3 regions of the Arthrobacter sp. SAFR-044 genome follow, and region 1 is predicted to be linked to each of the others. Evidence: riboswitches for the same ligand, from Rfam matches in the RefSeq annotation. Region 1 holds a riboswitch; each other region holds the start of a gene.
The links. A riboswitch is a leader RNA that binds a small molecule or an ion and turns the genes downstream of it on or off. The one in region 1 is predicted to bind thiamine pyrophosphate.

Region 2: another riboswitch for thiamine pyrophosphate. It lies ahead of thiO (glycine oxidase ThiO); the one in region 1 lies ahead of thiD (bifunctional hydroxymethylpyrimidine kinase/phosphomethylpyrimidine kinase).
Region 3: another riboswitch for thiamine pyrophosphate. It lies ahead of thiC (phosphomethylpyrimidine synthase ThiC); the one in region 1 lies ahead of thiD (bifunctional hydroxymethylpyrimidine kinase/phosphomethylpyrimidine kinase).

Annotation. Positions count from the first base shown of each region.
Region 1 is NZ_JBPFDN010000004.1:61,923-65,124, reverse strand. It holds gene thiD (bifunctional hydroxymethylpyrimidine kinase/phosphomethylpyrimidine kinase) at 126-1,646, opposite strand; TPP riboswitch at 1,654-1,751, opposite strand; gene ACR65J_RS07635 (Rne/Rng family ribonuclease) at 1,893-3,202, opposite strand, start outside.
Region 2 is NZ_JBPFDN010000002.1:107,182-110,383, forward strand. It holds gene ACR65J_RS03195 (thiazole synthase) at 1-342, opposite strand, end outside; gene thiS (sulfur carrier protein ThiS) at 347-583, opposite strand; gene thiO (glycine oxidase ThiO) at 580-1,893, opposite strand; TPP riboswitch at 1,886-2,004, opposite strand; gene thiE (thiamine phosphate synthase) at 2,032-2,778, shown strand; gene ACR65J_RS03215 (RNB domain-containing ribonuclease) at 2,818-3,202, shown strand, end outside.
Region 3 is NZ_JBPFDN010000007.1:19,354-22,555, forward strand. It holds gene ACR65J_RS12175 (VOC family protein) at 1-434, opposite strand, end outside; gene ACR65J_RS12180 (amidohydrolase family protein) at 533-1,615, opposite strand; TPP riboswitch at 1,693-1,800, shown strand; gene thiC (phosphomethylpyrimidine synthase ThiC) at 1,796-3,202, shown strand, end outside.

The DNA of each region.
Region 1 (3,202 bases):
CGCTAAATCCATCTACGGCCGCAAATGAGGCTGGTTCCGGCGGCCCGGCTGTGGTAGTAACCACACCCAACAGGCAGCACCGCAACCGTGCTCCTCAATGATACCGGCGGCGCCGCCGGCACGGGTCAGGAATGCAGCCTCGGCGCGTCGAAGAATTCCACTTCCAGCCGGCAGGACTGCTTGAACGCGGTCACCATGGCCGCCCTCTCATGGTCGGAGGCCTTCAGGCCTGCTGCATCCACGATGGCGATGGCCCGGCGGGTGGCTGCGGCGAAGCCCTCGTCGGCGTAGGTCCGGAGCCAGGCTGCGTAGGCGTGGCCGTCCGGCTCCCCCGAGGCAAGGAACTGGGCGTGCAGCTTTTCACCGACCTCCGCGTAGAGCCAGAAACAGGGCAGGACTGCAGCGGCCAGGACTGCGTAGCTGCCCGACGCCGACGCTGCAGTGAGGTGATCCACGTAGGCCTTGGTGACCGGGCCAAGTCCGCCCTGGGCGGGGCGGGTGCTGAGCCAGGAGCGGTGCAGTTCCGACTCCACTTCGAGGCACTGCTGCGAGGATCCGGCCCAGAACAGCTGCTCGGCCTCGGAGGGGGCCAGGGCACTCGCCCGGGCAAGGACCCGGGAGTAGCCGTTCAGGTAAAGGGCATCCTGCGCCAGGTAGTAAGCGAAGTCCTTCTCGGCAAGGTCGCCGGAGGCCAGCCCGTGGATGAAATCCAAGGCGTAGATGTCCTCGAGGTCCTGCTGGGCTTCCGCCCACAGCCGTGCAGCGAAGCCGCCCTCGGCCAGTGCCGGCCGCACATGGTGGAAATGGTGCACCGGGCCGTTTCCCTGGCCCACCTCAAGCTGTTCCGAGTTTTCAAGGGCGCCGGCCAGCCATGGCTTGACCGTCCGGAGCGATGCCTCCCAGTCACCCAGGCGGGCCTGGACCGTGGCCATGGCGGAGGACAGGGAGCAGCCGGTGCCGTGGCTATTGCGGGTTGAGATGCGCTTGCCCTGCACCTCCACCACTTCCTGCGACAGGAGGCCGGCCGTGTTCACCAGCGCATCCGGGCAGTCGGCACCTGCAAGGTGGCCGCCCTTAACCAGCACGGTGGCCCCGGTGGCACCCGCAAGGCGCCTCCCCTGGTCCAGCGCGGCAGCCCAGCTCTGCGCAGGCTCCCCGCCCACCAGCATGGCAAGCTCCGGGAGGTTAGGGGTGATGAGGTGGGCCAGCGGGAGCAGTTCCCGGAGGGCAGCCTCCGCGGATTCCTTCAGCAGCCGGTCTCCGCTGGTGGCCACCATCACCGGGTCGAGGACCACGACGGCGGGACGCACCTTGGCCAGCCACCCGCGGACAGTGCGGATCACCGCTTCGTCCCCCAGCATGCCGATCTTGACGGCGTCGATGGAAATATCGTCGCTGACCGCATCCAGCTGCTCAGCCAGGAAGGCGGCGGGAGGAACATGGACGGACTGCACACCTCGGGTGTTCTGTGCCGTCAGGGCGGTGATGGCAGCCATGCCGTATCCGCCGTGGGCGGCAATGCTTTTAAGGTCGGCCTGGATACCTGCGCCCCCTGAGGGGTCGGAGCCCGCAATGGAGAGGACGCGCGGGACGTCCCGGCCTGCCGGCAACGTGGCGGGCACCTCGGGGGCAACTGACAGGGGCATGGAAAGGGTCGAAGACAAGAGACATCCCTTCGCCGGTACTAGCCGGACAGGTTCAACGGGTCTGGATCTCAGCCGGCCTTCTGCGCGGCACCCCGTGTCGGTTTCCACCCTAGCCCGTAGGCCGCGTCCGGCGGAAAGGATGACACCGCCCGGGCATGTGGAAAGTCCCCGCCCTGTGGACAGTTCCCCCTCGAATTCTCGGGGGAACTGTCCACAAAGCGGGGACTGCTGGTTAGCCTGCCTGGTCTAGAGCTCCGAGGCGGGCACGCCCACGCCGAGGATGATGGGTTCCTCGGCCGCCTTGCCCGGTTCCGGCTGGTTCTTCGCCGGCTCGGGGGCCTTGGCTGCGTGCGAGTGCCCGGTGCCTGCCGCCTGGACGTTCTCGTGGTGCTGGACGGCGGTCTCGTTGGCGGCTCCCTGGGCACGGCTGGCGCCGCGGTGGCGCCGCGGCCGGCGTTGCCGGGACTGCTCCAGCGTGTGGTCCGAGTAGTCCTTTTCGGCCGGAGCTTCAGCTGCGACGGCGGCACGGGCTTCCGCTTCCCCGCCGTCAGGCTGCCGTTCCGGGGCGACCGGTTCCGCTGCCTGCACCGCTTCTGCCGTCTTGGCAGGCGCGTTCTCCACCGGAGAAGCGGGCTGACCGAGGTGGGCAAACGCTTCGGCGAGCCGGTCCAGGGTCAGGGCAGGCTTGGGATGCTGTTCCCCGGCGTGCTCCACGAACGGAAGCGGGACTTCCTCGCCCCCGAACGTCAGGACAGCTGCGGGACGTGCCGGGGCATCGGCGTCGTGCTCCTCTTCAACGGGTGCCGGCGCAGGCTCCACGGAAGGCACCTGCCGGGCCGCTGCCACTTCATCGTCATGCAGGTGGGCTGCATGGGCGGCGGCGGCGATGTTCGCCAGTGCAAGCCTGGTGGCCTCTGCCTTGGCGTGCCGCTCGGCGTCGGCGGGGTCCGGCTGGACGGTGTGGACGTGGACGGCAGGTGCCGGGGCAGCTTCGGGCTGCTGCCCGCCGCGTCCCCGCCGCCGCTTGCGTTCGGACCTGACGCCGGGCTGGGCATTGTCGTTCCGCTGCCCTTCCGGACGGGCTTCCGCGCGGGGTTCGGGCCGGGTGTCGGCGCGCTGAACGTGGTGCTCGGCGGCCACGATATTGGCGCGGCGGTGCTCCACGGGATCGTCGTGGGTCACCACGCCGCGTCCGGCGCAGGCCTCGCACTGCTCGCCGAATACTTCCAGCAGGCCGGTTCCCATGCGCTTGCGGGTCATCTGGACCAGGCCCAGTGAGGTCACTTCGGCAACCTGGTGCTTGGTCCGGTCACGGCCCAGGCACTCCACCAGGCGGCGCAGGACCAGGTCGCGGTTGGATTCGAGCACCATGTCGATGAAGTCGATCACGATGATCCCGCCAATATCGCGCAGCCTCAGCTGGCGCACCACTTCCTCGGCGGCTTCGAGGTTGTTCTTGGTGACGGTTTCCTCGAGGTTGCCGCCGCTGCCGGTGAACTTGCCCGTGTTGACGTCCACTACGGTCATCGCCTCGGTACGGTCGATCACCAGCGAAC
Region 2 (3,202 bases), on a different contig from region 1:
GACCTCCAGTTTCACCCAGTCGGTCTCCAGCGCCTCCCGGGCAAGTTCCGCCGTGAGGACCGCGTCCCTGGCAGTGAAGCAGCCGGCGGTGTTGGGCAGCACACGGATTCCGTGGTCCACCAGCAGCTGGAACAGCGAACCGGTTTCCGCGGTGGAGTAGCGGCGCATGGCAACGGTGGTCAGGGCGGTGCCGGACGCGAGGAGCGCAGTGCCCAGGCCGCCCAGGCTCGGCGCCCCGCCCGTGCCCATGATGAGCCGGGATCCGAGGGCGACGCCGTCAATCACCAGGGCGTCGGCGGCGCCGGAATTCCCGGCGGGGTTGATGGTGCTGGTTTCGGTCATGGTGTCAGCCTCCCTGTACTGCCGTGACGAGTTCGATGTCGTCGCCCTCGGCGAGCGCCGTGGCGAACCATTGGCTGCGCGGCACCACCTGGGCATTATGCGCGACGGCGACGCCCAGTTTCCCGCCGTCCGTCGCGTGGCCATTGGGCCCCAGCGGGCGTCCGGTGACCTGGGTGACGAGCGTGGTGATGGAGGCGCCGTCGGCCACCGTTTGGGTGTTTCCGTTCAGGGTGATGTTCACGCTGTCTCCTTGATGTGGGTGCGTTGGTTGGCCGCCGCCGGGCTGGAGAACCGCTCCGGGCGGAAGGGCGCCCACCGGGGATCGGCTTTCCCGTCCAGCAGGGCGGTGCAGATGGCTGCGGCAGCGGGGGTGAGCAGCACCCCGTGCCGGAAGAATCCGGTGGCGATGATGAGCCCCGGCACGTGCCCGGGCCCGGTTGCAGCGGACCCTTCGCCTGGTGAAGTCTGGTTCACCGGCACGCGGCCCAGCAGCGGGGCGTTGTCAGGCGTTCCCGGGCGGGCACGGGCGGTGCATTCCAGGAGTTCCAGTTCAGCGACGGCGGGCACCAGCGCCTGCGCGTCGCGGAGGAGCTGGTACACACCCCCGGCGCTGACGGCATCGGAGAGGGCGTCCTCCCGCTGGGTGGCTCCGATCACCACCGTCCCGTCCTGCCGGGGGACGATGTACACGGGGACGCCGTGCACCAGGCCGCGCACCGTGGAGGTCACCAGGGGCTGGAGGTGCCGTGGAACGGCGAGGCGGAGGATGTCCCCGTGCACTGGGCGAAGGGGCAGGTCGAGGCCGGCCGGCAGGCCGCCAAGGGTCCCTGCCTGCAGGCCGTTGGCCACGATGGTTTCCGTTGCCAGGACGGTGCCGCCGCCGGCGAGGCTTGCGCCGGCAACTGTTCCGCCCTCCCACAGCAGGCCCGTGGCCCGGTCCGGTACTGCATACCCCTCCACCGCCCCGGCGACGGCCAGGTCGGGGGTATTAAGCGCCGCGCGGGCGAGGGCCAGCCGCAGGGCTGCCACCAGGCGCCGGGGATCCACCTGGTGGTCGGCCGGCGTATCCAAGGCACAGGCGATGGCGGGGCTAAGGAGCGGCTCACGCTTGCGGGCTTCCCGGACTGTCAGGGGCTCCACCGCCAGGCCGTTGGCCTGCTGTACCGTGCGAAGGTCCATCAATGTGCGCCGGTCCGCGGCGTCGGCACCCACGGCGAGGGTCGGCGTCGTCAGGTATCCGCAATCCGTTTCCGTTGCGCCGGCGATGCCGGCGGCGAAACCCGGCCACCGCGACGATGCCTCAAGCATCAGTTCCAGGAGGTCCTCCTCCTGGTAGTGCAACTCGCTGACGGGGGCAAGCATGCCGGCGGCGGCCCAGCTGGCGCCGTTCCCGGGAGCGTCATCGATCAGGGCAACGGAGCGGCCGGAGCGCTGCGCCTCATAGGCGATTCCGTGTCCGATCACTCCACCGCCGATGACGGCGACGTCGGCACGCACCGTGGCACGGGCGGCCCCGGCGGACCCGGGGCGATGGTCGATAGGGGTGCGCATGTGGTTCCTTCCCTACGCCGGCATTAACCGGATCAGGTCAAGCGGTCGGCTCTGACGCCCTCTCAGCCCGGCGCTTTGTGACAGCTGCCGCGGGCTCCCGCAGTACCAGCCCAGTTTAGAGGAACTAGGCTTGCAGGCATGAATGTGTCCACCTCATCCTTGTCCGCCGGCTCCCCCGCTCCAGCCACGGCTGTTAGTGCCGAAGTTGCCAATGCCGGTCACAGCGACGCCCTCAAGGCGGCCCGCCTGTACCTCTGCACCGACGCGCGGCGTGCCCGCGGCGACTTTGCCGGGTTCGTGGACGCCGCATTTGCCGGCGGCGTGGACATCATCCAGCTCCGCGACAAGGCCATCGAGGCTGCAGAGGAACTGGAGCTGCTGGCGGTGCTGAAGGAGGCCGCGGTGCGGCATGGGAAACTGTGGGCCGTCAATGACCGTGCGGACATCGCCGTGCTGTCCGGGGCGCCGGTGTTCCATGTCGGCCAGAAGGACCTTCCGCTGGCTGCAGCGAGGACACTGGTCAACGGAAACGCGGCCATTGGGCTCTCCAGCCACACCACCGGCCAGGTGGACGCTGCCTTGGCGGCAACGGCAGGCCCCTCCGGGCTGGACTACTTCTGCGTCGGCCCTGTCTGGGCCACACCCACCAAGCCAGGCAGGACCGCCGTCGGCCCTGAGCTGGTGAAATACGCTGCCGAAGCCTCGCGGCAGGCAGCGGACCCTGTGCCCTGGTTTGCGATCGGCGGCATCGACCACGGAAACGTCCACAAGGTGGCGGAGGCGGGTGCCCGCAGGATCGTGGTGGTCCGTGCCATCACCGAGGCACCCGACCCGGCTGCCGCGGCTGCCTCCCTCCTCGACGCGCTGGACGGCGCCGGCTCCTGAGCCTGCTTAATCGCGGGACTTGGGGCTACGCTGATTTTTGTGTCACATCATCGGTTGGCCCCCAACGTCCATGACCACAAGAACGCCCTGGAAGAGGCGTTGGGGCTGCTGCGGACGGAACTTGAACTGCCGGGGCCGTACCCTGCTGAGGCGGTGGAAGACGCCCTGGCCGCGGTAGCCGCGCTGCAGCTGCCCCCCTATGACCTGACCGCCGTCGAATTCGTGACCATCGATCCGGCGTCCTCCACGGACCTTGACCAGGCAGTATTCATTGAACCGGACGGGCTCGGCTACCGGGTCATGTACGCCATCGCCGACGTTCCGGCGTTCGTTGCACCGAGCGGCCCCCTGGACGCCGAAACCCGCCGCCGCGGACAGACGTTCTACGCACCGGACGGCCGGATCCCGCTGCACCCCGAGGTGA
Region 3 (3,202 bases), on a different contig from region 1:
TCGGTCCCATTCCAGGACCAGTTGCTGCGGGGGCGGTCCCAGTACAGCTCGATGCCGTTGCCCTCGGGGTCGGTGAAGTAGAAGGCTTCGCTCACCAGGTGGTCGGCGCTGCCCGTGAAGGCCCGGGGCTCGTACTGGGCAGCAGTGGCGACGGTGGCGGCCAGGGAGGCCTGGTCCTCAAAGAGCAGCGCGGTGTGGAACAGGCCCGCTTCTCCCCTGCCGGGAAGGTGCAGCCCGGGGGCCGGGGCAAGGTGGACCAACGGCCTGCCGAGCCTGCCGAGGTAGAGCCCGCCGTCCTGCTCGGCCACCACCTCGAGGCCCAGCGCACGCTGGTAGTAGTCGGTCATGACCTTCATGTCGCCCACCTTGAGCATCACGGTGCCCATGGCGAGTTCGGCAGGAAGAAGATCCTGGCTGCTGGCTGATGCGGTCATTGAAGGCTCCTTGCATTGGCGGCCGTCCCATTGGCGGCCTGTCACCTATTAAAATTACTTGAAGGTTCAATTTATTCCAAGTCCCCGCGAACCGTTCGTCAGCGAATGATCCGCCCGCCCAGCACCACGTGCTCCAGCGCCGCAATGGTCTTCGGCACTGCCCGCGGGTCTTCCCGGCATACCACGACGTCGGCGCGCGCCCCCTCCTCCAGTCCGTCCGCTCCCAGCCACGCGCGGGCTGCCCAGCAGGCGGCATCCAGGGCCGACTCCATGGGCAGGCCCGCGCTGTGCAGGGCGAGGATTTCGTCTGCGATCCTGCCATGCGGGATCACGCTGCCGGCGTCGGTGCCGGCGAAGATGCGCACACCCGCGGCGTGTGCTTCCGCCACCCGTTCCAGCCTGCGTTCCCACAGGGCCCGCATGTGGGCGGCATAGCGCGGGAACTTGGGGTCGGCCTGCGCTGCAATGTCGGGGAAGGTGGCGATGTTGACGAGGGTGGGCACGATCGGAACCCCTTGTTCGGCGAACCGGGGCAGGTGGCGGGGCAGGAGCCCCGTGGCATGCTCGACGCAGTCAATGCCGGCGTCCAGCACCTGGTCCAGGGTGTCTTCGGCGAAGCAGTGCGCCGTCACCCGGGCACCTTCGTCATGGGCCGCCTGGACAGCGTCACGTACGACGGCGGCAGGAAACGACGGCGCCAGGTCACCGGCGCTTCGGTCAATCCAGTCCCCCACCAGCTTGACCCAGCCGTCGCCGGCGCGCGCCTGCTTGCGGACGGCCTCCACGAGGCCCTCCGGCTCCACCTCCTCTGCGAAGCCCCGCAGGTAACGCCGCGTCCGGGCGATATGGCGCCCGGCCCGGATCAACACCGGAAAGTCCCTGCCGCCCTGCATCCAGCGGGTATCTGCCGGCGAACCGGCATCGCGGACCAGCAGGGTTCCGGCGTTGAGGTCCGCCAGTGCCTGGTCCCTGGCGGCTGGAGGTTCGACAGGGCCTGCGGGGCCCAGCCCGATGTGGCAATGGGCGTCCGCGAAGCCCGGCAGCACCCAGCCGTCGAGCACCCGGTTGGGGGGAGCGGCCGGCTTGTTGAACGTGAGCCTGCCGTCAACGGACCAGAGCCCGCGCCGTACCCGGTCCGGTGCGGCCAGGACGGGGCCGCGGAAGTGGATGATGCCTGTCATAGGGCTCCTTTCGATGCCCGGTCAGGCTAGCACCGCGTTTATGACAAGGCCGCTCCAGGAGCCTGTGGTAGCTTCGTTCCTGACCACACGGGTGCCCTTGCAGGGGCTGAGATCGGGCTGACGCGGCCTGCGACCGTTGAACCTGTCCGGGTAATGCCGGCGAAGGAAGTGAGTATTCCCTTGAGTACGCAAAACACCCAGTTGAACCCTGCCCTCCTGCCGTCCGCCGGGGAGCCGGGCGGCCCGTCCGAACCGCAGGTGACCCAATCCCTGAAGTCCCATTCGCTCGCCTACCTCGCGGACGAAACATCCGGAATCCGGGTACCTGTGACGGAAATTGCCCTTGAATCGTCCCCCAACGGCCAGCCAAACGCCCCCTTCCGGACCTACCGGACCGCGGGCCCCGGCAGCGACCCCGTCCGCGGCCTGCAGCCTTTCCGGGCGCGGTGGATCGCGGAGCGGGAAGACACCGAGGCCTACGGCGGCAGGGAGCGCAACCTGCTCGACGACGGCCGCTCAGCCGTGCGCCGCGGCGCCGCCTCCGCGGAGTGGAAGGGCGGGCAGCCGGTGCCCCGCCGCGCCGTCGACGGCCGGACGGTGACGCAGATGCACTATGCCCGCCAGGGAATCATTACGCAGGAAATGCGCTTCGTGGCGCTGCGCGAAAACTGCGACGTAGAACTGGTCCGCAGCGAGGTGGCGGCCGGCAGGGCCATCATCCCGAACAACATCAACCACCCCGAATCCGAGCCGATGATCATCGGCAAGGCCTTCCTGGTAAAAATCAACGCGAACATCGGCAACTCTGCCGTGACGAGCTCCATCGCGGAGGAGGTGGACAAGCTGCAGTGGGCCACGCAGTGGGGCGCCGACACCGTCATGGACCTGTCCACCGGCGACGACATCCACACCACACGGGAGTGGATCATCCGCAACTCCCCCGTCCCCATCGGGACCGTGCCCATTTACCAGGCCCTGGAAAAGGTCAACGGCGAGGCCAACGCCCTTACCTGGGAAATCTTCCGGGACACCGTTATTGAACAGTGCGAGCAGGGCGTGGACTATATGACCATCCACGCGGGCGTGCTGCTCCGATATGTCCCGCTCACCGCCAACCGGGTGACCGGCATTGTCTCGCGCGGCGGCTCCATCATGGCGGGCTGGTGCCTGGCCCACCACCAGGAGAACTTCCTGTACACGCACTTCGATGAGCTGTGTGAAATCTTCGCCAATTACGACGTCGCCTTCTCCCTGGGTGACGGCCTCCGCCCCGGCTCCACCGCGGACGCCAACGACGCCGCCCAGTTCGCGGAGCTGGACACGCTCGCCGAGCTGACGCAGCGTGCCTGGGAGTACGACGTGCAGGTGATGGTGGAGGGCCCCGGCCACGTTCCGTTCCACCTGGTCCGCGAGAACGTTGAACGGCAGCAGGAGCTGTGCAAGGGTGCGCCGTTCTACACCCTGGGCCCGTTGGTGACCGATATCGCCCCCGGCTATGACCACATCACCTCGGCAATCGGGGCAACGGAAATCGCCCGCTACGGCACCGCCATGCTCTGCTACGTCACCCCCAAGGAACACCTGGGC